Regions from separate parts of the Streptomyces sp. NPDC040405 genome, predicted to be linked through region 3. Evidence: riboswitches for the same ligand, from Rfam matches in the RefSeq annotation. Region 3 holds a riboswitch; each other region holds the start of a gene.
What was found. A riboswitch is a leader RNA that binds a small molecule or an ion and turns the genes downstream of it on or off. The one in region 3 is predicted to bind cyclic di-AMP.
Positions count from the first base shown of each region.

Region 1: it holds a riboswitch for cyclic di-AMP, as region 3 does, so the genes downstream of both, ACZ59A_RS40775 (M23 family metallopeptidase) here and ACZ59A_RS18240 (M23 family metallopeptidase) in region 3, are expected to answer to the same signal.
Region 2: it holds a riboswitch for cyclic di-AMP, as region 3 does, so the genes downstream of both, ACZ59A_RS23910 (transglycosylase family protein) here and ACZ59A_RS18240 (M23 family metallopeptidase) in region 3, are expected to answer to the same signal.
Region 4: it holds a riboswitch for cyclic di-AMP, as region 3 does, so the genes downstream of both, ACZ59A_RS22945 (C40 family peptidase) here and ACZ59A_RS18240 (M23 family metallopeptidase) in region 3, are expected to answer to the same signal.

Region 1 is NZ_JBVIVI010000017.1:138,127-143,561, reverse strand. Features, by position in the region: gene ACZ59A_RS40790 (DUF397 domain-containing protein) at 1-154, shown strand, start outside; gene ACZ59A_RS40785 (hypothetical protein) at 231-776, opposite strand; gene ACZ59A_RS40780 (aldo/keto reductase) at 967-1,911, opposite strand; gene ACZ59A_RS40775 (M23 family metallopeptidase) at 2,055-3,233, opposite strand; cyclic di-AMP (ydaO/yuaA leader) riboswitch at 3,245-3,388, opposite strand; gene ACZ59A_RS40770 (PP2C family protein-serine/threonine phosphatase) at 3,667-4,899, opposite strand; gene ACZ59A_RS40765 (hypothetical protein) at 5,161-5,435, opposite strand, start outside.
Region 2 is NZ_JBVIVI010000005.1:573,937-579,371, forward strand. Features, by position in the region: gene ACZ59A_RS23895 (ATP-binding protein) at 1-352, opposite strand, end outside; gene ACZ59A_RS23900 (cytochrome P450 family protein) at 944-2,224, shown strand; gene ACZ59A_RS23905 (transglycosylase family protein) at 2,339-3,304, shown strand; cyclic di-AMP (ydaO/yuaA leader) riboswitch at 3,559-3,725, shown strand; gene ACZ59A_RS23910 (transglycosylase family protein) at 3,732-4,406, shown strand; gene eno (phosphopyruvate hydratase) at 4,526-5,435, shown strand, end outside.
Region 3 is NZ_JBVIVI010000004.1:99,200-104,634, reverse strand. Features, by position in the region: gene ACZ59A_RS18255 (bifunctional acetate--CoA ligase family protein/GNAT family N-acetyltransferase) at 1-901, opposite strand, end outside; gene ACZ59A_RS18250 (HPr family phosphocarrier protein) at 1,101-1,382, shown strand; gene ACZ59A_RS18245 (GntR family transcriptional regulator) at 1,497-2,276, opposite strand; gene ACZ59A_RS18240 (M23 family metallopeptidase) at 2,479-3,273, opposite strand; cyclic di-AMP (ydaO/yuaA leader) riboswitch at 3,288-3,449, opposite strand; gene ACZ59A_RS18235 (M16 family metallopeptidase) at 3,719-5,104, opposite strand; gene ACZ59A_RS18230 (M16 family metallopeptidase) at 5,125-5,435, opposite strand, start outside.
Region 4 is NZ_JBVIVI010000005.1:370,315-375,749, reverse strand. Features, by position in the region: gene ACZ59A_RS22955 (M23 family metallopeptidase) at 1-229, shown strand, start outside; gene pcrA (DNA helicase PcrA) at 262-2,799, opposite strand; cyclic di-AMP (ydaO/yuaA leader) riboswitch at 2,968-3,201, shown strand; gene ACZ59A_RS22945 (C40 family peptidase) at 3,210-4,394, shown strand; gene ACZ59A_RS22940 (L,D-transpeptidase family protein) at 4,459-5,175, opposite strand; gene ACZ59A_RS22935 (hypothetical protein) at 5,329-5,435, opposite strand, start outside.

The DNA of each region.
Region 1 (5,435 bases), on a different contig from region 3:
TGGGGCCGGGGGCAACTGCGTGGAGACAGCGAAGCTGCCGGACCGCCAGACCGCCGTGCGGGACTCGAAGGAGCCGGGGCGGGGGGTGCTCGGGTTCTCGGCGGGGGCCTGGGGCGACTTCGTCGCGGCCGTGCGGGGCGGGGAACTGGGCTGAGGGCCGGGGGAGCACGCGGCCGCGCGCCCGGCGGGCCGGAGGGCCCAGCGGGCGCGCGTGGCGCGGGGGGGGCGGGTTACGGGTGGTACTTCTCCTCGACCGACTCGGCACCGCCGGACTTGCGGTCCATGGCGACGCGGACGGTCACGTGGCTTTTCTTCGCGGCCTTCTCCAGCTCCTCCACGGTGCACTCCTTGGTGCCGTAGCCGTCGTCGCCGATACTCGGGCTGCCACTGTCGTCGACGCAGATCGCGGCCGCGCCGAGGATCTTCGTGGCGTTGGAGACCAGGAACGCCTGCTCCGTGCCGCCGTCCTCGGGCGTGACGGTCAGCTTGCCGGGCGCGAGGTACTTCAGCGTGCCGACGATCAGCTTCTTGTTGCCCGCGTTGGCGACGCCGCCGCCTTCGGAGGGAGCCTCGCTGCCGGTGCCACCGGAGCCGTCCTTGTTCTGCGAGCCCGAGGCGTCCTGCGAGGCGGACGCGGCCGGGGAGCTCGAGGAGCCCGCCGCGTCGTCTTCGGGCCCGCAGGCCGTGGCCCCCAGGCTCAGCGCTGCCGCGGCGACGATGGTGAGGGCGATGCGGCGGCCGGCGCGGCCGCGGAAGCGGGTGGTGGCGGTGTTCATCGTGCTTCTCCCGTTGGTCTGTGCTCTCGTACCGTCCCGGACGACAATCGCGTGCCGTTCCCGGACGACAACCACTCTCGATCATCGAGTTGGCGTTCCACTAACGGACAACTAATGAAGAGCTGCAGGCGGGAGAGGGCGAGCCACGGCGACGACGCGCCGGTACGGCGGCGCGTCGCCGGGACCGGGGTCAAGCCGAGACGGACGTCAGGAGGTCCAGTTCGGGCTGGGTGAGCCGGAGGTCGGCCGAGGCCAGCAGGGCGGGGAGCTGGGCGGGGATGCGGGCGCTGGCGACGGGGGCGACGACGGTCGGCTGGGCGGCGAGCCAGGCCAGGGCGACCGTGGCGTGGTCGGCGTCGTGGTTGGCGGCCACGTCGTCCAGAGCGGCGAGGACCTTCTGGCCGCGCTCGGTCTCCAGGTGCTGGGCGGCGCCCGTGGAGCGGGCGCTGTCGACCGTGGTGCCCGGGCGGTACTTGCCGGTGAGGAAGCCGGAGGCGAGGGCGTAGTACGGGAGGGTCGCCAGCCCGTGGCGGGCGGCGACGTCGGCCAGTTCGCCTTCGAAGGTGTCGCGCGAGACCAGGTTGTAGTGGGGCTGGAGGGCGACGTAGCGGGCCAGGTTCTCCTTGTCGGAGAACGCGAGCGAGGCTTCGAGGCGCTCGGCGGAGATGTTGGAGGCGGCTATCTCGCGGATCTTGCCCGCCTTCACCAGCTCGTCCAGCGTGGAGATGATCTCCTCGACCGGCACGGACGTGTCGTCGAAGTGGGTGTAGTAGAGGTCGATGTAATCGGTGCCCAGGCGCTGGAGCGATTCGTCGAGGCCGGTCTTGATGGCGGACGAGGAGAGCCCGCGGGGCTCCGGGGACCCGGCGCCGACCTTGGTGGCGAGGACGATGTCGTCGCGGTTGCCGCGGGAGGCGAACCACTTGCCGAGGACGGTCTCGGACTCGCCGCCCTGGTTGCCGGGGGCCCAGGCGGAGTAGACGTCGGCGGTGTCGACGAAGTTGCCGCCCGCCGCCACGTACGCGTCGAGCACCTCGAAGGACTCGGCCTCGTCGGCCGTCCAGCCGAAGACATTGCCGCCCAGGGAGAGCGGGAAAACGGAAAGCTTGCCAATGGTCTTGCGAGTCTCAGTCACGCGTTCCCACAACGCGCTGACCGGAGGCGCTTATTCCGTCATGCGGCGGCGGACAGCGAACCGGCGGCCCTGGCGTCAAGGGGGGAGAGAGCGCCAGAGCCGCCGGAGCGAGGGGCCGCCGGTACGACGGCCGGATCAGGGGGTCACGGGTTCAGCCCGTGGTCGCGCAGCCAGGACAGCGGGGCGATCGGGGAGCCGCCGCCCGGCCGGACCTCCAGGTGGAGGTGGGGGCCGGTGACGTTGCCGGTGGCGCCGACGCGGCCGATGGTCTCGCCCGAGGACACCTTGCCCGAGGTGACGACCATGGACGACAGATGGCAGTACCAGATCTCGGTGCCGTCATCGAGCTTGAGCACGATGCGGTAGCCGTACGACCCGGCCCAGCCCGCCTGGGTGATGGTGCCGCCGCTCACCGCCTTGACCGGGGTGCCGGTCGGGGCGGCGAAGTCCTGGCCGGTGTGGTCGGCGGACCACATGTCTCCGGCCTGGCCGAAGCCCGCGGTCAGGGTGTACGAGGCGACGGGCAGCGTGAATCCGGCGGACCCGGTGGAGGTCTTGGCGGGGGTGTCGGCGGCCTTGGCGGCGGCCGCGGCCTTCGCCTCCTGCTTCGCCTTCGCCTCGGCGGCCTTCTTCTTGGCGGCGGCCTCGGCCTTCTTCTGCTCCACCAGGTCGCGCGCCTTGGCGGCGGCCTTGGCCGCGTCGTCGGCGGCGGCCTTGGCGGCGGCCCGTGCCTCGGCCTCGCGCCGGTCGTCGTCCGCCGCGGTCTGCTGGCTCTCGGCCTGCCGCAGGATGCGGGTGCGCAGCGCCTCGCCGGAGTCGGTGCCGCCGGTGGTGAGGGTGGCGGCGGTGGACTGGGCGGAGCCCTGGTCGTCCGCCATCAGGGAGCCGATGCCGGGCAGGTCCTTGGCGGCGGGCAGCTGGGCCTTGACCTCGTCGGCGACGTGGGCGAGGTCCGGCATGGAGATCGGGACCGACGGCCGGTCCTTGGCGCTGGCCATGCCGCCCGCGCCGACCGCCGCGATGACGCCGACGCCGAGGACGGCGCTGCTGCGGGCCATGGTCCCGCCGCGCTGTTTGACGACGCGGTGCCTGCCGCGCAGCGGAGCGATGGACTCCTCGGTCGGGTTCCACTCGTCCCAGACCGCTTCTTTGGCGGCGTACGAGGCGGAGGACTCATCCGGTCCCCCTTCGGCTCCGAGTCCGACAGCGGGCCGGGCGCCGGCACCGGCGTCGAAGCCGACTCCGTACGCGGTCGCGGTGCCGATGCCGGTACCCGATGAGCGGTACGGGGCTTCGTCCAGTACGGACCTGTTGGACGCCACCGGGGCGCACTCCTTTCCTTCCCTCTCGCCTACCGGGTTAGCTGACGGGTTCGGAGCAGGAAGGTCTCCTACGGGTCAGGTTCGACCCGATTCACCCCAAGGTGGTGGTTCCCCGGTTCCCTCGGTGCCGCGGCTGGTGCTGGCGTAATGCGTGATGCGTCATGCGTGGTGCTGAGGGTGGTGCTGCCGCTGGACGTACGGGATTCGGCGACGGCGCACGGTGCCGCCTCTGCGACGGCTACGTCGACCGCGCTGCGTTATCGAACGTTAATAGAGAGCGCGACATGATTCCAAGCTCTTCTGAAGAATCCGCGCAGCTTTGGCATGAACTTAGTAAGCAACGGGGGACAGATGGGGGCGTTTCACCCCGTCAGGCAAGGGTTGGCAAAAACCTCCGACAAGCTGATCGTGCATCAATCGTTATGCGCACGCGTCACGGTCGGCTACGGTCCGTGTCCGGAGCGGGGGCCGTGGTTCCGTTCGATCCGGACGGGCGCCGGACCGCGAGGAGTGCCATGTCGTCCGAGGTCTCCCGGCCCGCGTGCAGCGCGACGTCCTCCACCAGCGCGTCGAGCAGTCCGCCCGGTCCGGTGAAGCGGCGGCCGCGCAGCCGCTCCTCCGGGACGTAGAACGTGCCGTGCCGGTCACGGGCCTCGGTCACCCCGTCCGTGAACAGCAGCAGCGTCGCGTCCTCGGGGAACCGCAGCTCCGTCACCCGGTCGGGCCACCCGCCCAGTTCGCCCATCCCCAGCGGCAGCGCGGCCGCCTCCGGCTCCAGCGGCAGCACCTCGCCGTCGCCGGGCAGCAGCAGCGGCGGAGGGTGGCCGCGGTTGATGAGGCGGAGGGTGGAGTCGCCGCGCGGGATCTCGCCGAGCACGGCGGTGGTGAACCCCTCGAACGCCTCCAGCTCGGCCCGCCGGGCGCCCTCACGCCGCAGCGCCCGCTCCAGCCGCCCCGCGAGCCCCTCCAGCGTCGCCTCCTGCTCGGCCGCCTCCCGGAAGGCGCCGATGAGGACCGCGACGACCTCCACGGCCTGCAGCCCCTTCCCGCGGACGTCCCCGACGATCAGCCGTACGCCGTGCGGGGTGTCCTGCACCGCGTACAGGTCGCCGCCGATCGCCGCGTACCGCTCGGCCGCCACATAGCGCGCCGCGACGTCCAGCCCGGCGATACGGGCGGGCGGTACGGGCAGCACGGCCCGCTGCGCCGCCTCCGCGATACCGCGCGCCGAGGCCAGCCGCCGGTCGCTGCGGCGGACGACCCGGTTGATCACGAGCGCGAGCAGGGCGACGGTGGCCACCGTGGCGATCTCGGTCGCGGCCTGGGTCGGGTCCCGTACGCCGTGCAGCTCGGCCAGCAGGCATACGGCGAGAAGGGCGAGGACCGTGGTGACGATGGTCTGCCGCAGCGGGAAGAGGGAGGCGGCGACCAGCGGGGCCGCGGCGAAGAAGGGGGAGGCGGTGTACGGGGCCGGGGCTGCGAGGTCGAAGGCGACGCCGCCGAGCAGAAGGGCGGCGGGGGTCCAGCGGGCCGCCCAGCCCCCCGACGACGCCTGAACGGCCTCCTCGGCCGTGACGAGTCCGGCGCCCGGGCCCGGGGCGGCCGCACCGGAGGCATCGGGGGCGGCGGGCGTACGGGCGCCCGTACGAGCTCTGCTCCCTCGCACCCGCACCACCGGCTTCTCCCGCTTCCCCTGAATCCGCGACCTCGTCCGTGCCCCCGTCCGTGACCTCGTCATCAGGCTTCCGGGTGCCGGGGCGCGGTGCGAGCCGGTGGCGGCCATGTGGGTGCGTCAGGAGTGCTTCAGGGGACCGCGCCCGGATGCCGAGCGGCCCCGGATGGCAGGCATCCGGGGCCGCGGGGCGAGCCATGGCATTCGCCGGGCTCGGTCAGCCGAGGCCGTGGCCGTCGGCGTGGGGCTCATCGCTTACGGGTTACCGGCCGCGATGTTGGTGCAGTTGCTGCCGACGGTGATCCCACCCGTGGGCGCGGTGCCGGAGATAGCTGCGATGGCGCCGGTGGCCGTGTCGCAGTCGTTGCTCTGGACAGCGGCGGTGCCGTTGGTGAAGTTGAGGCAGTTGCTGGCGACGGAGATGTCGCCCGTGGCGGCGGCCACGGCGGTGTCGACGATGGGGCCGGCGGCCGTGTCGCACGAGTTGGTCTGGATCGTCCCGAAGGGGTCGAAGCCCCCGCCACCGTGGG
Region 2 (5,435 bases), on a different contig from region 3:
GGCGGCCGAACTGCGAGTTCATGTGGTCGATCTCCAGGAGGTCCTGGAGGATGTGGTGCTCGCCGTAACGGTCCTGCAGCTTCGAGATCGCCAACTGCTGCTCGTTGGCCAGACCCTGAAGCGTCCGCATGGCGGACTTCAGTGCGCTCTTGGTGGCTTCCTCGGACCGTATCTGCGCGTCCTGGACCGCCGCCGCGTAGTTGTTTTCGAGGTCGGCGGCGCGGTTGTGAAGTTCCGCCTTCTCGGTACTGAGCTTTGCTCTCGCTTTTCGCCCGCGAATAATGGCGGTTGCGGCGAGAGGCGTGCCAGCGATCAGGGCCCAGAGCGCAGGATCCTGTATGTAATGCGTCATAAGACTCTCTTTAAACGACTAGACCGCCAGGGACTGAAGGGTTATTGCTCGATAAGAATCCGGGTGATATGGAGAGGCGGCGGTAAGTCAGCGTTCGTACGGCGCCCGAGGGGACGGGGCGCACCGCACTCGCCCTGCCGCGGGCAGCGCACAGGCAGGGGTGCGCCGGCACGGCTCCATATGCCCAACTGGCGGCATAGTGCTCCTCAGAGTGGTAACCCTCTCGGCTGATTTACCGGATCGCCGGGTGTCTTACGGGCCCTTGGCTCGCCTGGCAAGCGCGGTGATCGTATCACCAGGGGCAGGAGGCCCCGTGCATGTGCCGGAGGCCCATTCAACCACCTGACACTGTTTCAGCCACCCTCTTATTCTGCCGCATTGGCCGACGTCAGCGCATGTTCGGCAGGTCTGCCGCGCGCCCGCGCCGGGCCGCTCCGGGCAGTGGCCCCAGCCATCAGATATCGGGCATTCGCCGCGTGCTGTGAGTGCGTCGTGGAGAGTGTGTGGAGATGGTCGTCGAATTGCTTCGACATTAATTGGCTTTACTTGCGCGTTATGGATTTACTTCCGATAAGTGGCGTATCGGAATCCATGGACCGCGGCCGGTATCGTCGGAGCGTGTCCGATCAGCCTTGCCCTGCCCCCGCTCCCACCCTGTTCACCTGGGAGTTCGCCACCGATCCCTACCCCGCGTACGCCTGGCTACGCGAGCATGCCCCGGTGCATCGGACCACGCTCCCCAGCGGGGTCGAAGCCTGGCTGGTGACCCGCTACGCCGACGCCCGGCAGGCGCTCGCCGACGCCCGGCTGTCGAAGAACCCCCAGCGGCACAGTGAGTCCGCTCACGCCCGAGGCAAAGTGGGCATCCCGGGCGAACAGCGCGCGGATCTGATGACACATCTGCTCAATATCGATCCCCCGGACCACACCCGGCTGCGGCGGCTGGTGTCCAAGGCGTTCACCCCGCGCCGCGTCGCCGCGTTCGCCCCGCGGGTGCGCGAGCTGACCGACGCCCTCATCGACGCCTTCGCGGACCGGGGAGAGGCGGACCTCATCCATGAGTTCGCCTTTCCTCTCCCTATCTATGCGATCTGCGATCTGCTCGGCGTCCCGCGGGAGGACCAGGACGACTTCCGGGACTGGGCCGCGACGATGATCCGGCACGGCGGGGGCCCGCGCGGCGGAGTGGCCCGCGCGGTGAAGCGGATCCGCGCGTATCTGGCCGAGTTGATCCACCGCAAGCGCGCCGCGCTCGGCGACGACCTGATCTCCGATCTCATCCGGGCCAGCGACCACGGGGACCACCTCACCGAGAACGAGGCCGCGGCGATGGCCTTCATCCTTCTCTTCGCGGGTTTCGAGACCACCGTCAATCTGATCGGCAACGGCCTCTACGCCCTGCTGCGCAACCCCGAGCAGCGCGCCCGGCTCCAGCGGCATCTGGAAGAGGCGGAAGAAGGGGACGAGGAACTGCTCGCCACCGGCATCGAGGAACTGCTGCGCTACGACGGCCCGGTGGAGATGGCCACCTGGCGGTTCGCCACCGAGCCGGTCACGATCGGCGGCCAGCACATCGCCGAGGGGGAACCGGTGCTCGTGGTGCTCGCCGCCGCCGACCGCGACCCCGAGCGCTTCGCCCACCCCGACGTCCTCGACCTCTCCCGCACCGACAACCAGCACCTCGGCTACGGCCACGGCATCCACTACTGTCTGGGCGCCCCGCTGGCCCGCCTGGAGGCGCAGACCGCGCTCGCCACCCTGCTGCGCCGACTCCCCGACCTCCAGCTGGCGGTGGAGCCGGAGGAGTTGCGCTGGCGCGGCGGGCTCATCATGCGCGGGCTGCGCACCCTCCCGGTGACCTGGGGAAAGTGACGTTCGGTCAGGCGCATGACCACGGCGTGACCTGGGATACACCGGCTTGTGATGATCGTGTGACCTCGCTATGTTCAACCGACAACCGAGCCCCCACACGAGAGGCGATTTCGCATGCTTTCCGGAAACGGACGCCACCGCCGCCCTCGCCAGGCTCCCGCCATCGTCGTCGCGGCGGGGGTGACCGGTGCGAGCATCGCCATCCCGCTCTTCGGGGCGACCGGCGCCCAGGCCGCCCCCGCGGGCACATGGGACCGGGTCGCCGAGTGCGAGAGCGCGGGGATGTGGAGCGCCAACGAGGGCAACGGCTTCTACGGCGGTCTGCAGTTGACCCTCGACATGTGGAAGAAGTACGGCGGCACGGGCTACGCCCCGCGCCCCGACCTCGCCAGCCGCTCCCAGCAGATAGCCGTCGCCGAGTCGATACTCGGCGACCGCGGCCCGGACGCCTGGCCCAGCTGCGCGCTGAACGCCGGGCTCACCGCCGACGGCGATGCCCCGGACGTGAACCCGGGCAGCACGGCGCGCCCCTCCCAGCAGGCCCCGCAGCACGGCGACTCGGGCGACGGCTCGGACGGTGACTCGGGCCGGGACTCGGGCGGTGACTCGGACCGGGACTCCGGCGAACGGGACGGCGCCCCGGCCGACAAGACGCCGGAGGAATCGAACACCCCCACCCCCTCCGGCACTCCCGACCCCTCGGACGCACCCGACGCCACGCCCTCCCCGTCGCCCACCTCCAGCACGTCCGACCCCTCGCCGACGCCCACCTCCACGGGAGGTGCCTCCGGAGACCGCTCCGGTGAGCACCGGGGTGAATCCGGTAAACATCGGGGCGAATCGGACCCGGGGGAGCGGCCGAGCGGCCATGCCTCGCGTGGCGGAGCCGACCGCGCCGAAAACCCCACGGATGGCGGCTACACGGTGCGTCCGGGTGACAATCTTTCAGCAATCGCCGAAACGCAGGAATTGGGCGGCGACTGGCGTCGGCTCTACGTGTCCAACGAGAACCTCATCGGAACCGACCCGGATCTCATTCTCCCTGGTCAGCGGCTTGACCTCACCATCAGGGGCCGGTAGTTCGGGGGGATTTGCCCGATCTGAAACCGGTGAGACATACCTCTCGTCACATTTCCCGGGCCGTCCCTCGTGTCCGGTCTCTCCGCACCCGGCCCCACCTGCGCCGATGTGCGCCGAGTGAGATCGATAACGTCCCTCTTCGCTGGGATAAGGGTGTTTGAACGTTTCCCGCACGTGTGTTTAACGTCTTTCCGCTCGCCACCGCGAGCACCGTCGACCGTCACGCCGAGTCCTGCCGGCGGTCGTCCGGTACCGACGCGCCAGCGCCGAAGGCAGGAGCGGGGGACCCAAGGTAAGTGCCGGGAGGCCAGCGGAATCGGCCGAACGGCTAGGGGTGAAGCCGGGTGCGTACTCCGCATCCGGCCGGGCAACTCACGCCCGAACCCGACAGCTCACCTCGTAGGCGTCGGTGAGGAAACGAACGAACATGTCCAACGCTCAGGGCAAGCACCGTCGTCCTTCCAAGGCCACCCGTATCGCCGCGCTCGCCGGTCTCGCCGGAGCCGCCGTGGCCACCCCGCTCATCGGTGCGACGTCCGCCTCTGCCGCGACCAGCTCCCAGTGGGACCAGGTCGCGCAGTGCGAGGCCGGTGGCAATTGGTCGATCAACACCGGCAACGGGTACTACGGCGGCCTGCAGTTCTCCTCCTCCACCTGGGCCGCCTACGGCGGTACCGCGTTCGCTCCCACCGCCGACAAGGCGGGCAAGGCCCAGCAGATCCAGGTCGCCGAGAAGGTCCTCGCCAGCCAGGGCAAGGGCGCCTGGCCGGTCTGCGGCAAGGGTCTGACCTCCGGTGGCGCCCCCGCCGCCCCCGCGCCGTCCACCCCGTCGCAGAGCCAGCCCGACTCCTCGCAGCCGGCCCCCTCCGCCAAGCCGAAGGCCGCGCCGCGCAGCGCGCCCGAGCACGCCGCGCGCGCCGAGACCCGCGGCCCGATCAAGAAGGGCGACGGCGAGTACAAGGTCAAGTCCGGTGACACCCTTGGCAAGATCGCCAAGACGGAGGACGTCAAGGGCGGCTGGAAGAAGCTGTTCGAGCTGAACAAGAACGTCATCCAGAAGGCCGACCTGATCTTCCCCGGCCAGCAGCTCCACCTGAGCTGAGCCGTCCCACCCCGTTGACGAGCCCCGGCCGGGTGCGCCGCCCCCACGGTGCACCCCGCCGGGGCTTCGGTGCGGTTAGGCTCATGCTGCTACCGAAGACCCATACGAAGGAGATCCTCGTGCCGTCCATCGACGTCGTCGTAGCTCGCGAGATCCTCGACTCGCGAGGCAACCCCACGGTCGAGGTCGAGGTCGGCCTCGACGACGGCAGCACCGGCCGTGCCGCTGTCCCGTCCGGCGCCTCCACCGGCGCCTTCGAGGCCCTCGAACTCCGTGACGGCGACAAGAACCGCTATGGCGGCAAGGGCGTGGAGAAGGCCGTCCTCGCCGTCATCGAGCAGATCGGCCCCGAGCTGGTCGGATATGACGCCACCGAGCAGCGCCTGATCGACCAGGCGATGTTCGACCTGGATGCCACTCCGGACAAGTCCTCGCTCGGCGCCAACGCCATCCTCGGCGTCTCCCTCGCCGTCGCGCACGCCGCTTCCGAGGCGTCCGACCTGCCCCTCTTCCGCTACCTCGGCGGCCCGAACGCGCACCTGCTGCCGGTCCCGATGATGAACATCCTGAACGGCGGCTCGCACGCCGATTCCAATGTGGACATCCAGGAGTTCATGATCGCGCCGGTTGGCGCCGAGTCCTTCTCGGAGGCCCTGCGCTGGGGTGCCGAGGTCTACCACACCCTCAAGGCGGTGCTGAAGGAGCGCGGCCTGTCCACCGGTCTCGGCGACGAGGGCGGCTTCGCGCCGAACCTCGACTCCAACCGGGACGCCCTCGACCTGATCGTCGAGGCCATCAAGAAGGCCGGTTACCAGCCCGGCCAGGACATCGCGCTCGCGCTCGACGTCGCCGCCACCGAGTTCTACAAGGACGGCGTCTACCAGTTCGAGGGCAAGGACCGCACCGCGTCCGAGATGACCGCGTACTACGCCGAGCTGGTCGACGCGTACCCGCTGGTCTCCATCGAGGACCCGCTGAACGAGGAGGACTGGGACGGCTGGAAGACGATCACCGACCAGCTCGGTGACA
Region 3 (5,435 bases):
CGACGACGGCGGGCACCTGCGCGGCGGGCACGGCGACGACGGCCAGGTCGACCGGTCCGTCGACCTCGCGCAGCGAGCGGTGGGCCGGGACGCCGTCGGGCTCCAGGCGCGTCCAGTCCGCGGGGAAGGCGTGGTTGACGGCGTGGACCCGCCCGGTGAAGCCGCCGTCGAGGAGGTTGCGCAGCGCGGTGCGACCGACCCCGCCGGGGGCCCGGCCGGTGCCGATGACGGCGACGGAGCCGGGGGTGAGCAGCCGCTGCACGGAGCGGGCCTCGGCGCGCTGCTCACGGGCGCGCATGACGGCCAGGGAGGCGTCGGTGGGTTCGAGGTCGAATTCGAGGCGGACGACGCCGTCGTCGAAGCTGCGCTTCTGGGTGTATCCGGCGTCCGTGAACACCTTGATCATCTTGGTGTTGGCGGGCAGCACCTCGGCGGCGAAGCGGCGGATGCCGCGCTCGCGGGCGACGGCGGCGATGTGTTCGAGGAGGGCGGAGGCCACGCCGCGGCCCTGGTGGGCGTCCTGGACCAGGAAGGCGACCTCGGCCTCGTCGGCGGCGCCGCGCTCCGCGGAGGACGACGGGAGTTGGGCGGGCAGCCCGTCCTCGTCGATGCGGTCGTAGCGGACGGTGGCGATGAATTCGCCCCCGACGGTCGCCGCGAGGCCGACCCGGTCGACGTAGTCGTGGTGCGTGAAGCGGCGGACGTCGCGGTCGGAGAGCCGGGGGTAGGGCGCGAAGAAGCGGTAGTACTTCGACTCGTCCGAGACGTGTTCGTAGAAGTTGACCAGGCGCTGTGCGTCATCGGGCGTGATGGGCCGGATCTGCGCGGTACCACCGTCCCTGAGCACCACGTCGGCCTCCCAGTGAGTGGGATACGCGTGATGATCCGACGGGCTCGGCATGGGGACAGGGTACGGGCTGAAGTCCGGGACGGAGAGGTCCGCATGGCGGACACCCTTGCGTGAACGGGGTGTGTCGAGGGAAAGTCCGTAACGGACCTGTTCGGACATGACCGGACCCACTCGGGCCCGACCCGGGCGAGACCGGACACCGTATGATCTGGTCTAGACAACAGCACCCGCAGATCTGAAGGGCAACACCATGGCTGAGCGCCGCGTCAACATCGGCTGGGCCGAGGGCCTGCACGCCCGCCCGGCGTCGATCTTCGTCCGTGCGGCGACCGCCGCAGGCGTCCCCATCACGATCGCCAAGGCGGGCGGCACCCCGGTCAACGCCGCTTCCATGCTCGCCGTGCTCGGCCTGGGCGCTCAGGGTGGCGACGAGGTCGTGCTCGCCTCCGAAGCCGACGACGCGGAGGTCGCGCTCGACCGGCTCGCGAAGCTGGTGGCCGAGGGTCTCGAGGAGCTTCCGGAGACCGTCTGATTCCGTCCGAATCGCATTTCGGCGCGGCGGGGCCGCGGTGAACCATTACGGATCACCGCGGCCCCGTTGTTTTTCCGCATCTGGAATTCCATTGAGCCGCATACCGGGAAGCTGTTAATTCTGCCCGCTCGCCGTGTTTACGGAATGTTTCGAAGTTCTCACCTGGGGCGCATTTCGCAATCGGTATTCGGCCAGCGAACGTTCGGTGTGAGCGCCGGCGAGCGTGCGCGCCCGGTCGGCGTCACCGCGCGCGACGGCGTCCACGATCGCCCCGTGCTCCGCCCAGGACTCGACGGCGCGCACCGACGGGTCCGCGCACCCGGCCGGGCCCGGTGCGCCCGGTGAGCCCGGTACCGACTGCGCCGCCTGCCGGGCCGGATCCACCGCGTACACCCACGCCGTCTTGCGCCGCAGCTGCACCAGCAGGCCCGCCAGGCTCGGGCTGCCGGACGCCTGGGCGAGCGTCTCGTGGAACCAGTCGCCCAGCGAGCGCAGCTCGCCCAGCCGCCCGCACTGCGCCCGCTCCTGGCCGAGCCGGACCAGACCCCGCAGCACCTTCAGATGCCCCTCGGTGCGGCGCTGGGCGGCCCTGGCGGCACCCAGCGGCTCCAGCAGGGCCCGGATGTCCAGGAGGTCGGCCGCCTCTTTCTCGGACGGCTGCGCGACGCACGCGCCCGCATGCCGCCGGGTCGTGACGAAGCCCTCGGACTCCAGGGTGCGCAGCGCCTCGCGTACGGGCACCCGGGAGACCCCGTAGCGCCGGGCGAGCAGTTCCTCGGCCAGCCGGCTGCCGGGTGGACAGACACCGGAGATGATGTCGTCACGGATCGCCGTGCACACCGCATGCGCCGAAATCCGGCGACCGCCCTGGAGTGCGGCCGTATCCCCGTTCACTTCCGGTCCCGCATTGTCGAACCTCCGCCTCAACCCCGCGAAACGCATCCGATTGGCGCGCGTTCAGCGACTCTATTCGAAGCCGCCGGGATTTCCGATGGGCGACGGGAATTCGGGGATATTTTTTGGTCACAGCGGAGCGGGTACGCCGAAGGCCCCGTCCGGAGCGGACGGGGCCTTTCGACAGGAGGGGCGGCGCGGGTCAGACGTTGACGCCGTGCGAGCGCAGGTACGACAGCGGGTCGATGTCCGAGCCGTACTCCGCGGTGGTGCGGGCCTCGAAGTGCAGGTGCGGGCCGGTGACGTTGCCGGTGGCGCCGGACAGGCCGATCTGCTGGCCGGGGGTGACCTTCTGCCCGACCGAGACGCCGATCGAGGAGAGGTGGCCGTACTGGGTGTAGGTGCCGTCGTTCATCTTGATGACGACGTTGTTGCCGTAGGCGCCGCCCCAGCCCGCTTCGACGACCTCGCCGGAGCCCACGGAGTGCACCGAAGTGCCCGTGGAGGCCTGGAAGTCGATCCCGGTGTGGCTGCCGGAGGACCACAGTCCGCTGGACGCCTCGTAGCCGGTGGAGACGCTGGAGCCGCTGATGGGCGACTCGAACGTGTTGAGGCGCTTGCGCTCCTCCTCACGTGCGGCGCGCTCCTTGGCCTCGCGCTCCGCCTTGGCCTTCTTCGCGGCCGCCTCGGCCTTGCGTGCGGCCTCCTGGCGGGCCACGGCCTCGGCCTTCGCCTTGGCGGCGGCGGCCTCCGCGGCGGCCTCCTGGGACTGGGCCTGCGCGTCGATCCGGTCGGAGAGACCGTCGCCCATCACCATCGCCTGGCGGAGACCGGTGTCCTGGGGAGACGGCGTCTCGCCGGTCGCGGCGAGGGCGGGGCCGGCGATGCCGGCGACGACGCCCGAGGCGACCGTGGTGATGCCCGCGATGTTCGCTCCGGTGCGGACAGCGGCTTGGCTGGGACGTCGGTGCTTCCCGGCGGCACGGGTGAACGCCATGGTGTGGCGCACTCCTTTCCTTCCTTCTCGCCTACCGGGTTAGCTGACGGGTTCGGAGCAGGAAGGTCTCCTACGGGCCCCTCCCCCGGCCGGGGAAGGCGTCCGATTCACCCCAGGGACGTTTGGGTCCCCGGCTCCCCTGGCACTCGCACCATGGGACTCGGCGATGACTGTCCGTGCCGCGGATGCGGCGGGTATCCGGCGAACAGCCGCACTGACGCTAGACGGGCCGTGTTTCGATCACCAAACGGTTACGGGTTTTTGTTGTTCTCGCCACAAACCAAACAGCCCTCAAATCGGGCATATGGGAGGACCCTGGCGTCTCATGCGACGCCAGGGTCCTTGTAGTGATAGTGCGTTGGGTCGGCCCCGGGGACATAACGGGCCCGACGGGCCTCGGTTCATCGGGCCGTGGTTCGCCGGCCGCGGTTCACCGGGCCGCGGTTCAGCCGGTGATGACGCGCACCTCTCCGATGCCGAGCGCCTTGACCGGCTCCTCGATCTTCGAGGCGTCACCCACCAGTACGGTCACCAGCCGGTCGGCCGGGAAGGCGCTCACGACCGCCGCGGTCGCCTCCACCGTGCCCGCCTCGGCGAGCCTGGCGTACAGCTGCGCCTGGAAGTCGTCCGGCAGGTGCTGCTCGACCTGGTCGGCGAGCGTGCCCGCGACGGCGGCCGCCGTCTCGTACTTGAGCGGGGCGACACCGACGAGGTTCTGCACGGCGACATCGCGCTCGGCGTCCGTCAGCCCCTCCTCCTTCAGCGTCCGCAGCACCGTCCACAGGTCCTCCAGCGCCGGGCCGGTGACCTCGGTGGCCACCGAACCGCTGATCGCCAGCAGCGAGGCGCCCGCCGAGCCGCCACCGGCCGGTGAGGGCGGCGTCGAGCGCAGCACCTGGCCGAAGGAGCGCACCCCGTAGGTGTAGCCCTTCTCCTCGCGCAGCACCCGGTCCAGCCGGGAGGTGAGGGTGCCGCCCAGGCAGTAGGTGCCCAGCACCTGCGCGGGCCAGACGCGGTCGTGCCGGTCGGCGCCGATACGCCCGATGAGCAGCTGGGTCTGGACCGCGCCGGGCCGGTCGACGATGACCACACGGCCGGTGTCGTCGGCGATGACCGGCGGGACCGAGCCCTGCGGGGCCGGGCCGCCGGTCCAGGCGCCGAGGGTGTCGGCGAGCGCCTGGTCGAGGTCGACACCGGTCAGGTCGCCGACGACGACCGCGGTCGCGGTGGACGGCCGGATGTGCGCCTCGTAGAAGGCCCGCACCGCGGCGGCGTCGATGCCCTCGATGGTCTCCTCGGTGCCCTGGCGCGGCCGGGACATCCGCGACTCGGTCGGGAACAGCTCCTTGGCCAGGGCCATGGAGGCGCGGCGGGCCGGGTTGGCCAGCTCGTGCGGGATCTCGTCCAGCCGGTTGCGCACCAGCCGCTCGACCTCGCCGTCGGGGAAGGCGGGGGCGCGCAGGGCGTCGGCGAGCAGGCCGAGCGCCTTGGGCAGCCGGGAGACCGGCACCTCCAGCGAGACCCGGAGGCCGGGGTGGTCCGCGTGCGCGTCCAGGGTGGCGCCGCAGCGCTCCAGCTCGGCGGCGAACTCCTCGGCGGTGTGCTTGTCGGTGCCCTCGGACAGGGCGCGCGCCATGATCGTGGCGACGCCCTCCAGCCCGGTCGGCTCGGTGTCCAGCGGGGCGTCGAGGTTGATCTCCACGGCGACGACCTGCTGGCCGGGGCGGTGGCAGCGCAGCACGGTGAGCCCGTTGGACAGCTCACCGCGCTCCGGCGCCGGGAAGGCCCACGGCCTGGGGGCGCCGCCCTGCGGCTGAGGGTGGAAGGTCATGGTGGCGGTGACGGCGTCGCTCACTGGGCCGCCTCCCCTTCTGCGTCGGTGTCGGCGGCGTCGGTGGACCGGTCTGCCCCGTCCACGTCCTCGGTGCCCTGGACGGGCTCGTAGACCAGCACGGCGCGGTTGTCGGGGCGCAGCCGCGCCGCGGCCACGGCCCGCACCTCCTCCGCGGTGATGTCCAGCACCCGCTGCACGGCGGTCAGGGCCAGCTGCGGGTCGCCGAACAGCACGGAGAACCGGCACAGCTCGTCGGCGCGGCCGCCGACGGTGGCCAGCCGGTCCAGCCACTCGCGCTCGATCTGCGCCTGGGCGCGCTCCATCTCCT
Region 4 (5,435 bases), on a different contig from region 3:
CGGCAACATGGTCATATTGACCGCTCCCGACGGTACGGAGACCTGGTACTGCCACCTCAGCAGCACCAAGATCCGCTCCGGGACGGTCAAGGCCGGGGATGTCATGGCCTACTCGGGGAATTCCGGCAACTCCACCGGCCCGCACCTGCACTTCGAGGTGCACCCGGGCGGCGGGGCGGCAGTGGACCCGCAGCCGTGGCTGCAGAGCCACGGCCTCGACCCCAACTGACCGCCCCCCCCTACACCGGCTCCTACACCAGCTCAGAGCTTTTCGACCGGCGCGTACCGCAGCAGCAGCCGCTTCGGCTTCTCGCCGCCGAAGTCGATCGTCGCCTCCGCGTTGTCCCCGGTGCCCTTCACCGCCACCACGGTGCCGAGCCCGAACGAGTCGTGCGTCACCCGGTCCCCGATGGCCAGGGAGACCACCGGGCGGTCCTTCGCCCGCCGCGTCGCGAAACCACTCGCACCGGACCCGGACCCGGACCGCGAGCGCGACGACGAGAACCCGGACGACAGCCCCGACCCGCTGCCCGACGTCATGGCGCCCATCGACGCCGACGGGGTCGCGGGACCGGTACGCCGCCACTGCACGTACTGGTCGGGGATCTCTTCCAGGAAGCGGGACGGCGGGTTGTACGCGGGCTGGCCCCAGGCGCTGCGCATGGTCGACCGCGACAGATACAGCCGCTCGCGGGCGCGCGTGATCCCGACGTACGCCAACCGCCGCTCCTCCTCCAGCTCCTTGGTCTGGCCGAGCGCGCGCATGTGCGGGAAGACCCCGTCCTCCATGCCGCTGAGGAAGACGACCGGGAACTCCAGCCCCTTGGCCGTGTGGAGCGTCATCAGGGTGATGACCCCCGCGCCCTCCTCGTCCTCGTCGGGAATCTGGTCGGAGTCGGCGACGAGCGCGACCTGCTCCAGGAAGTCCGCGAGCGTGCCGGGGTTCTCCTCGCCCCGGTCCTGCTCGAACTCCAGCGCCACGGAGGCCAGCTCCTGGAGGTTCTCGATGCGGGTCTCGTCCTGCGGATCGGTGGACGCCTGCAGCTCCGCCAGATAGCCGGTGCGCTCCAGCACGGCTTCCAGGACGGTCGCCGGGCCCGCGCCCGACTCCACGACGGTCCGCAGCTCCTCCATGAGGGTGTTGAACCGCTTGACCGCGTTCGCCGAGCGGGCCGCCATGCCGTACGCCTCGTCGACGCGGCGCAGCGCCTGCGGGAAGGTGATCTTCTCGCGCGACGCGAGGGCGTCGATCATCGCCTCGGCGCGGTCGCCGATGCCGCGCTTGGGCACGTTCATGATGCGGCGCAGCGGTACGGCGTCCTCGGGGTTGGCCAGCACGCGCAGATACGCGAGGACGTCGCGGACCTCCTTGCGCTCGTAGAAGCGGACCCCGCCGACGACCTTGTACGGCAGCCCGACCCGGATGAAGATTTCCTCGAAGACACGGGACTGGGCGTTGGTGCGGTAGAAGACCGCGACGTCCCCGGCGCGGGCGTCCCCCGCGTCCGTCAGCCGGTCGATCTCGTCGGCGACGAACTGGGCCTCGTCGTGCTCGGTGTCCGCGACGTACCCGGTGATGGTGGCGCCGGTGCCCGCCTCGGTCCACAGGTTCTTCGGGCGGCGGTTCTCGTTGCGCTCGATGACGGCGTTGGCCGCGCTCAGGATGGTCTGCGTGGAGCGGTAGTTCTGCTCCAGCATGATCGTCCGCGCGTCCGGATAGTCCTCCTCGAACTGGAGGATGTTACGGATCGTGGCGCCCCGGAACGCGTAGATCGACTGGTCGGCGTCGCCCACGACGCACAGCTCCCCGGGCTCCTCCCCGGCCGCGTCCGGGCCCGTGTCCGTACCTGTGTCCTTGCCCGCGCCCGTGTCCTTGCCCGTGCCCACCAGCTCGCGCACCAGCGTGTACTGAGCGTGGTTGGTGTCCTGGTACTCGTCGACCAGGACGTGCCGGAAGCGGCGGCGGTAGTGCTCGGCGACGTCCGGGAACGCCTGGAGCAGATTGACCGTGGTCATGATGATGTCGTCGAAGTCGAAGGCGTTGGCCTCGCGCAGCCTCGACTGATACATCACGTACGCCTCGGCGAGCGTCTTCTCGAAACCGTCCGCCGCCTGACCGGCGAAGGTCTCCTCGTCGATCAGCTCGTTCTTCAGGTTGGAGATCTTGGCGCTGAACGACTTCGGCGGGAACTTCTTCGGGTCGAGATCGAGATCCCGGCACACCAGCGCCATCAGCCGCTTCGAGTCGGCGGCGTCGTAGATCGAGAACGATGAGGTGAAGCCCAGCTTCTTCGACTCGCGGCGCAGGATGCGGATGCAGGCGCTGTGGAAGGTCAATACCCACATGGCGTTCGCCCGTGGCCCGACCAGCTCCTCGACCCGCTCCTTCATCTCGCCCGCCGCCTTGTTGGTGAAGGTGATGGCGAGGATCTGGCCGGGGTGCACATGGCGGGCGCCGAGCAGATACGCGATGCGGTGGGTGAGCACCCGGGTCTTGCCGGACCCGGCCCCCGCGACGATCAGCAGCGGCGAGCCCGTGTGCTCCACGGCGGCCCGCTGCTGCTCGTTCAGCCCCTCCAGCAGCGCCGCCGGGTCGAGGGCGGGGCGGGGCGCGCCGTCCCGGTAGTACGCCTCTCTGGGGCCGCTCGGCACCGGCGCGTCGAACGCGCCCGTGAAGAGGTGGTGCGGCACCTCCTCGGCGTCGGCGGGGCCCGGGTGTGCGGAATCCTCGGGCGGCGGGGGCTCCTCGCCCGGAGGCCCGAGATTCGCCAGGAAGCTGTCGTCAAAGAGGCTGCTCATCGCTCACCGAGTTTAGGCGGCCCTACCGACAGCCTACGCATGGACCGCACATGGATGTCACGAAACGGTTTCGGGCAAAACGACCACCAGCCTTCACAGGAGCACCACGAGTTGGCTACCGTCCTCCCTCAGGCAGCCCGTGCACCCGTCGGCGAACCGCGTCGGCCCGGGCAGCCTCCGCCGAGTCCGGCCACGTCGCAAGGCGCCCGGAGCCGGGGACCCGCCCTCCTGACCCCCTTCGGGGAGGAGGGGCCCAATCAACCCCGGGGTGAATCGGCCCGAGCTGCGATACGACACGTACGGCAGGTACGACGTGGCGTCCCGCCCGCGCACGGCCGTAGGGCAACCTTCCGTACCGCCCGAACCCGACAGCTAACCCGGTAGGCGGTCCACGGAAGGAGTCGCCTCCCTTGGCGTCGCACCGCAAGCCGCGGACCCGAATACCCACCGCCGCGTCCTCCACCGGGCGCCGTACGGCCGTCGGGTTCACCACCGCCGCCCTCGCCTCCGTCACCCTCCTTTCCCAGACCGCGAACGCCGCCCCGGGCGATCCGAAGCCCGGCACGACGCAGTCGATCGAGGCGGTCAAGGAGAAGGTGGACACCCTCTACCACCAGGCGGAATCCGCCACCCAGCACTACAACGCCGCCAAGGAGCGCTCCGAGAAGCAGCGCACCAAGGTCAACCGGCTGCTGGACGACGTCGCCGAGAACACGGAGAAGCTCAACGAGGCCCGCCGCACGCTCGGCACCTACGCCGCGGCCCAGTACCGCAACGGCGGGGTGACCTCGAGCGCCGCGAGCCTGCTGTTCTCCAACGACCCGCAGGACCTGTTCGACCAGTCCCATCTGATGAACCGGATGGCCGGGTCGCAGAAGAAGGCCGTCGACGACTTCCAGACGCAGGCGGCGAAGGCCGCCAAGGAGCGCGGCGAGGCCGCCAGGAGCCTGGAGTCGCTGAACGAGACCCAGCGAGAGCTGAAGACCAAGAAGAAGTCCGTCCAGGACAAGCTCGCGCAGGCCCGCCGACTGCTGGCGAATCTGACCGCCAAGGAGAAGGCGCGACTGGCGGCGATCGAGAAGAAGAAGGCCGAGGAGGCGCGGCGCAAGGCGGCCGAACTGGCCGAGAAGCAGCGGGAGGCCGCGGCCAAGCAGAAGGAGCAGGCGCAGGAGCAGCAGTCGAGCGGCGGTTCCTCTTCCGGTTCCGGTTCCAGCACCGGCACCGGCTCGTCCACCTCCACGAGCGGCACCAAGGCGGCCAAGGCGATCGACTTCGCGGAGTCCCAGCTCGGCAAGCCGTACGTCTGGGGCGCGACCGGCCCCAACTCCTATGACTGCTCAGGGCTCACCCAGGCCGCCTGGAAGGCCGCCGGTGTCTCGCTGCCGCGCACCACGTGGGACCAAGTGAAGGCCGGTACGCGCGTCTCGACCTCCGACCTCAAACCCGGTGACCTCGTCTTCTTCTACGACGACATCAGCCACGTCGGGCTCTACATCGGCGACGGGATGATGATCCACGCGCCGAAGCCGGGCGATGTGGTGAAGAAGGCACCGATCACCGAGATGCCGATCTACGGAAGCGTGCGGCCCGCGTAGCCGCCACGGAGCGATGCGGCTGCCCGTCCATGCCGGCGGGCAGCCGCTGCTCACACCAGCCGGATCACGTGCCCGGCTTACGCCCGTACACGTACACGTCGTCGCCGTTCCGCAACAGGCTCCAGTACTTCTTCGCGTCACCGGACCGCATGTTGACGCAGCCGTGGGAGCCGGGCGGCGACCATACGCTGCCCGCGATGGAGTGGAACGCCTGGCCGCCGTCGAAGAACTGGCTGTAGGGCATGGCCACGTCGTAGATCGTCGACCAGTGGTTCTTGTCCCGCCAGTAGATCTTTTTCAGCCCGGTGCGGGTCTCGTACTTGTCCCGCCCGGAACGCACCGGCACCGGACCGAACACCAGCCGCGAACCGTCCTGCACCCAGCTGAGCTGCCGGGTGAGGTCGACGCAGGCGATGCGGCCCTTGTTGGTGGGGCACTTACGCGCCGCGTTGGGGTTGTGCCCCGCCGCCCGCTGCGCGTTGATCAGCTTCATGACGCCCCAGGTGACGGGGCCCGCGTAGCCGATGGTCGGGCTGATGCCGTGGTTGATCTGGAAACTCCGCGTCGCGCGGCAGTCCCCCGAGGACTGCCGGCCGTCGACGGGACGGCCGAGGAACTTCTCGACCTGCTTCTGATACGGACCGGTGGTCGCCGTACACGACGTCGCCGCCTGCGCCGGTGCCGCACCGAGTGCGACGGTCAGCGGCACCACCATGCCCGCCATGCCCAACGCGACCGCCGTGCGGCGCCGCCATGCCGCGAATCTTCGCTCTGCCCCCATTGCGCGCTCCCTCCGGGCTTGCCCTTGACGGGTAAGACAGTCGAAGGGTGCGTCGGGTTGCGCTTACAGGTGCGATTTCCCCCATTCCGCCCCTTCGCGCCCCCGGGTTGGCCCACCGGAAGGGGGCGGAGCAGGTCAGGGGAGTCAGGAGAATCAGGTCCAGAGGACGGCGATGAAGATGTTCACCGTCGTCAGCGCGCCGACCGCGCCGAACACCGCGGGCTCCACCTTCTCCTCGTCCCGCTTCACATACACCAGGC